Linked DNA regions of Salinivibrio kushneri. The protein of the gene in region 1 interacts with the protein of each later gene in a pairwise test. Links are inferred from orthologs where the notes say so. Each region holds a gene or a part of one and is shown on either strand. Other genes may lie near its edges. The genes, in order: tig and N8M53_RS06805.

What was found.
Region 2: the proteins of tig (region 1) and N8M53_RS06805 interact in binary tests that used the Escherichia coli proteins (3 or more experiments, as listed by UniProt). The link is inferred for Salinivibrio kushneri from one-to-one orthologs.

The regions. Positions count from the first base shown.
Region 1 is NZ_CP114588.1:1,968,401-1,971,607, reverse strand. The notes cover bases 329-3,207. They hold tig (trigger factor), read left to right. Parts: upstream 329-1,055; coding sequence 1,056-2,360; downstream 2,361-3,207. Other genes in these bases: clpP (ATP-dependent Clp endopeptidase proteolytic subunit ClpP), read left to right, coding at 2,639-3,207; folD (bifunctional methylenetetrahydrofolate dehydrogenase/methenyltetrahydrofolate cyclohydrolase FolD), read right to left, coding at 329-332. Outside these bases: more of folD, read right to left, coding at 1-328. UniProt on the Escherichia coli protein: Involved in protein export. Acts as a chaperone by maintaining the newly synthesized secretory and non-secretory proteins in an open conformation.
Region 2 is NZ_CP114588.1:1,442,680-1,445,960, forward strand. Bases 29-2,981 are described here. They hold N8M53_RS06805 (OmpA family protein), read left to right. Parts: upstream 29-973; coding sequence 974-1,990; downstream 1,991-2,981. Other genes in these bases: N8M53_RS06800 (DUF2786 domain-containing protein), read left to right, coding at 29-701; N8M53_RS06810 (gamma-glutamylcyclotransferase family protein), read right to left, coding at 2,070-2,621; N8M53_RS06815 (carboxypeptidase M32), read left to right, coding at 2,759-2,981. Outside these bases: more of N8M53_RS06800, read left to right, coding at 1-28; more of N8M53_RS06815, read left to right, coding at 2,982-3,281.

The DNA.
Region 1 (3,207 bases):
AATACGGATGTGGCATCAATCCCTGCAGGCAAGGGCAGTTGAACGAGAATGCCATCAATGCTGTCATCGTCATTCAAGGTGTCAATGAGTGAGAGCAACTCTTGTTGAGAGCATGAAGCAGGGAGGTCGTAAGACCGTGACACAAACCCAACTTCATCGCAGACACGGCGTTTACTGCCAACATAAACCTGTGAGGCAGGATCGTCTCCGACCAGAATTACCGCCAATCCGGGGGCTCTACGTCCAGCTTGAGTGCGTGCGGAGACGCGAGCGGCAACCTCTCGGCGCACAGTTTGCGCGATCAGCTTTCCATCAATGAGTTGTGCGGCCATAACTATCCTTCGGCTAAAGCAATGTTGGCAATAGTGTGACAAAAAACGCACCTAAAAGCTATTACGCAAACGTTTGCTAATGCAGTTTAATGAGGGAGAGGGCAAAAAGAAGTACTCAGCCCTCCATGTTCGCACGATGCTTTGCTGGACTGAAACACCAATAGAACATATTAAGCGCTCTCGCCTCACCGCGTGGCATGAATACATAGCCAGTAAATGATGTGGTTTTGAGCAACCACGTCAAGATTTTAGGGAAAAGCGTTGACGACGCCTAACGTCGCTTTATAATCCACGCTGCGTAAAGACAGTGCGCCCTTAGCTCAGTTGGATAGAGCAACGGCCTTCTAAGCCGTGGGTCACAGGTTCGAATCCTGTAGGGCGCGCCATTTCGCTTCCTTTCCCGTTTTTCTCACCGAATTGCTCTGAAAATAACCAAACGCACATAAAACCGTAAAAACTGTGATCCTACGCGGTTGAATTGTGAGATATCACCCCAATTTTGATATTGAAACGCCATCGGTCGCCCCTTGTCTCGACTCAGTTGACGGGTGCCGCTATAATAGCGCGTCTTAATTTTCAGTCTCGGATGAGATAGCTCGATACGCCAGTTGCGTGTATCCGGATTCGCAGGGGCTATGACGGATTCATAGCTCAGATGATGCCACCAGTAAAACTGGTATACATCACTCAGTACCCCTGAGTAAATTTGAGGTTAAATTTATAATGCAAGTTACCGTTGAAACCACCGAAGGCCTTAAGCGCCAAATGACCATCACAGTGCCTGCTGCCAACATTGATGACGCAGTCACTAAAGAGCTACGCAATATCGCTAAGAATCGTCGTTTTGATGGTTTCCGTAAAGGTAAAGTTCCATTGAAGATGGTGTCACGCATGTACGGTGACACAGTACGCCAAGACGTGCTGGGCGAAGTGATGCAGCGTCACTTCATCGAAGCCATGATTCAAGAAAAAGTGAACCCAGCAGGGGCGCCAAGCTTTACACCGGTTGAAAACGAAGCAGGCCAAGATTTGGTCTTTAAAGCGGATTTTGAAGTGTACCCAGAAGTGGAGCTTCAAGGTTTAGACGCGATTAGCGTTGAGAAGCCAAAAGCCGAAGTGCAAGAAAGCGATGTGGACGAAATGCTGAATACTCTGCGTAAGCAACAAGCAAGCTGGGTAGAAGCAGACGGTGAAGCGAAAGAGAACAGCCGTGTCACCTTGGACTTTGTTGGCACCATCGACGGTGAAGAGTTTGAAGGCGGTAAAGCCGAAGGCTTCCAGCTAGAAATGGGCCAAGGTCGCATGATCCCAGGCTTTGAAGACGGCCTTGTGGGTAAAAAAGCGGGTGAAGAATTCACTATCGATGTGAACTTCCCAGAAGACTACCATGCTGAGAACCTGAAAGGTAAAGCAGCACAGTTCGCGATTAAACTGCATACGGTTGAAGAGCAAGAGCTACCAGAGCTAACAGAAGAGTTTGTTCAGCGCTTTGGCATTGCTGATGGCAGCGTAGAAGGCCTGAAAGCAGAAGTGCGTAAAAACATGGATCGCGAACTAAAACAAGCGATCAAAAACAAGGTAAAAGAGCAGGTACTGGATGGCTTGGTTGAGCAAAACCAAATCGACGTACCTTCAGCGCTGATTGAGCAAGAAATTGGCACCTTGCGCCAGCAAGCGGCACAACGCTTTGGTGGCAACATGGACAGCGCTTCTCAGCTACCACGTGAGCTATTTGAAGAGCAAGCCAAACGCCGTGTAAGTGTTGGTCTGCTGCTGGGCGAAGTGATCAAGTCTGAAGAGCTTGAAGCGGATGATGAGCGTGTTAAAGCACTGATCGAAGAGATGGCATCTGCGTATGAAGACCCATCAGAAGTTGTCGCTTACTATGAGAAAGACGAGAAGCTGATGGAAAACATGCGTAACGTTGCGCTTGAAGAGCAAGCCATCGATGCGCTGCTAGCAAAAGCCACTGTCACCGAAGCTGAAGTCGGCTTTAGTGACTTGATGAACGCTTCTCAGCAAGCTTAATCAAGGTTAAAAAACGTTTGTGTCGCATTGACACTGCGTAAATGGATTTGCTTACAATGGCCCTAATGACTTGTCATTTGGGCCATTTTTTCCATCTACTGAGTCGCTATACCGTTCGCCTAGCCGTTGAGAGTGCGAGACGTTTTAGCCACAAAAAACCTCGCTGGATCATTAAGCTGCGTTCATCGATTTAAGATTTTAGTGACCTGTTACAGCGTTTTGTGCTAAACCTTGGTTAAGGCAAGAGTTATAACGAATTCGATTAGGGATATTACGCTATGAGCCAACAACACAATAATGCCATGCCGCCAATTATGGACGCCCTTGTCCCTATGGTGGTGGAACAAACCTCGCGCGGCGAGCGCTCTTACGATATATACTCTCGCCTGCTAAAAGAACGCATCATCTTCCTCACTGGGCAAGTGGAAGATCAAATGGCAAATTTGATTGTGGCGCAGATGCTGTTCTTAGAGTCAGAGAATCCAGAAAAAGACATTTACCTGTACATCAACTCGCCAGGTGGTGTGGTGACAGCGGGGATGGCAATTTATGACACCATGCAGTTTATTAAGCCAGATGTCAGCACTCTGTGTACTGGCCAAGCGTGCTCAATGGGATCGTTCCTATTGGCAGGTGGGGCGAAAGGCAAACGTTATTGCCTACCGAATTCACGGGTCATGATTCACCAGCCGCTGGGGGGCTTCCAAGGCCAGGCGTCTGACATTGAAATTCATGCCCAAGAAATGATTAAAACCAAGCACCGCCTCAACACGCTGTTGGCTGAGCATACAGGCCAGCCGATGGAAGTGATTGAGCGTGACACCGACCGTGACAACTTCATGGCGGC
Region 2 (3,281 bases), 530 kb from region 1 along the record:
TGTCAGATCCGAAAAGCAAAGCGCTCAAAAAAATTGCTAAGTGTCTAGAGCTCAGCAATTCCGCCAATGTGAATGAGGCAGCGCAGGCGATCAAAATGGCCGAGCGGCTGATGCGTAAGCATGGTCTGGATCAGGACGACATTGACTTCATCAGCATGGGCAAAACGCGCTCAGAAAAGCTATTACCCGCTTCAATTGGTCAATCGATCTTAAAAATCATTCGCGGTATCAATAGCCGGTTTGGGGTGGAGTGTGTGCTCGTCAATCACAAGGGGCTAAAACAAGCCGAGTTTATTGGGGACGCAGACCGTGCCATCTTTGCTGCCTTTGCCTTCGATGTGGTCTATCGTGATATGAATGAACATATCGGCCAGTTTCGCAATAGCTTTGCAGGCACAGGCACCAGTACGCAAGAGGTGACGCGGCGCGTACAGTCATTTACCACAGGCTGGCTTGAGGGCGCGCTCGATAAACTTCCTCAGCTTGACGCGCGTGATAGCGACGACAAAATCAAAAGCTATATTGATAAAGAGTTTGCCAACATTGACCGCGAGACCTTTAAGCAACAACTAAAAGAAGCGATGGCAGCCATGACAGATGATTACGAGCGTGGAATGAAAAAGGGCCGTGAAATCTCAGTGAGTCGCCCGGTGAGTGGTCAAGGCCCACAAAAGCGCCTGACTGGTACCCGCAAGTCATAATCTTATTGAGTCACAGGCCGAATTATGTCCGGCCTGTGTCAGCACTTTCCCATCAATAAGACACCTGTGTTAAACATCGTCAAATCAAGGTTAAATCCCTTTTCCCCGGTTGAGTTACACTGCGCTGGCGTCTAGCCTAGGATCAGTGTCACGTTATCAATGGCTGGTTGGCGCTGTCCGCTGGCAGTCCAGTTGCTATGAGCTAATGTGAGCCTATAACAAGCAGAAAATGCGTAAATAATTCTTCATATCCTTACTGAGGAGACAGTGGCATGAAAAAAATAGTGACAAGCCTAGGGTTATTAATGGCGGTGGCACCTACCGCCTATGCACAGCAAGACAGTGGCCTATATATGGGTGGCCGCATTGGCCCTTCGTTTTTAGAAGATAGCTGTGTAACTGACACCGACTGCGGCGACTCCGAGCTCGGTGCAGGTATTATCACCGGTTATGATTTCAATGATTGGTTTGCGCTCGAGGGTACCTATGATTATTTAGGCCGTTTTGATACCGCGTTTGATCAATCAGGCACTACAGTTGGCGCCTCGGGCGATCTTACCGCTTTCACACTTGCGCCTAAGCTGTCTTATCACGTCAAGGATGACACGGCACTTTACGGTAAGCTCGGCGGAGCGATGTGGGACTTTAATAGCAACGCCGGCGATCGTGACGATGTGTCACTGATGGGCGCCTTAGGTGTTGATCATCAAGCAACGGAAAAACTGAACGTTCGCCTTGAGTACCAGCACATCAACGATATGGATGATGGCTACTTTTCAAGCATTGACAATAACTTAGTGACTGTCGGCATGACGTATCATTTCGGGCGCACCAACAACGAGCCAATGCCAGAGCCAATGGTTGAAGAGCCCGTCATGGAAGAGCCAGAACCTGAGCCGCAACCCGCGGTTGAACCACAATCGATCGTACTCTCAGAGGCCGGTGAAACCGAAATGTTTGGCTTTGATAAAGCCACGCTTTCTGATCAAGCAGCAGCTTCATTGCAACCTTTAGTGGATCGCTTACTTCGCCACGAAGAAGCCACCGCGACGATTGTGGGTCATACGGATAGCAAAGGGCCTGCAGCCTACAACCAGAAGCTGTCTGTTGAGCGCGCGCAAGCGGTGGCAGACGTGTTCTTGGATGCCGGTATCGATGCGAGCCGCCTCACCGTAGAAGGCAAAGGTGAAGCCGACCCAATAGCCAGTAACAACACGCCGGAAGGACGTGCACAGAACCGCCGCGTTGAGGTAACTTCTCCTGAGATCGTGTACGTGGAAGTCAATTAATTCCACTGGCACTTAAAATGACTGAAACGCACATTAGGCCACCGTATGATCGGTGGCCTATTTTATTGAGCACGCTAAATCAAGGATTGGCGGAGGGGGCGACGACGCCTTGTAGATGACTCTGCATTAAACGATCAATTTCTATTCTGTCTTGATCGCTCACTCCCGCCACCCGCGGGTATCTTGGTGCTGAGCGATCGTTATGATAGGCACCTTCCCATCCTTGAGTGGTGGTTAAAAAGGCGCGAGCAAAGTCCGTCGAATAGCGTAAACACCCTGCCATTACCGTATCCACATAGGATTGCGCTATGGGTTTATCGACATCAGGCGCTCGCCGGGTATCAGCGACGTAAACGTACACGGGCCCATCCAGGATAACGTCTTCGGGTAAAGCAATGTTTGACTCGGCTAACTGTAAACGTTGATAACCTGCCTCACGCCGATCAAAATCGGGCAGTGATTCGGGGTCGATGTTGACCAATACCCCGTTGCATTCCCCTTCCCCTTCAAGCACCACCAGCGGTGAGATAAACGCCTCACTCACATTGCTCCAGTGGCGGCTTAGTCCACTGACGGTAACCGGACACGCCCACCCTGAGTCGCCTGTCAGCGCCCGTGAGGCTGGATTCATCAAACTCCCGTACCCAAATAGATACATGACGTTGCAAACTCCTTTATGCATTTACTGGCAGAACCAGAGGCACTGCCTTGCTTTTCTCACTCAAATTGACAGAATAATCTGGCATTGTTGTCAACAAGGAAGTGATAATGGAACCACTCGATAAGCTGGAAGCTCATTTTAAGCGCCTGTCGCATTTTCAGCACCTTGCCGCAATCTGTGGTTGGGATCAAGCAACCATGATGCCAGATGGCGGCAATAACGCCCGTGCCGACGCCATGGCAGAACTCGCCCTCTACTGCCACCAACAAATGACCAAGCCGGAGCTTGGGGATTGGTTCGCAGACGTAGATGAAAAATCCCGCCACCTGAACGCCACGCAAAAAGCGAGCTTGGCAGAGATGAAGCGCAAATGGCAGCAAGCCAGTGTGTTACCCGACACCTTAGTTAAAGCCAAATCATTGGCCGGGGCTAAATGCGAGCATGCGTGGCGTCAGCAGCGCCAAGACAATGACTGGGACGGGTTTGCCAAAAACTTAAAAGAAGTGGTCGCGCTTGCACGCGAAGAAGCCCATATTCGTGCCGATCAAAAGCTTTGCTCACCTTATGATGCGCTCCTTGATTTATACGAGCCAGGTATGACCACTGAGCGTATCGATGAAGTATTTGGTG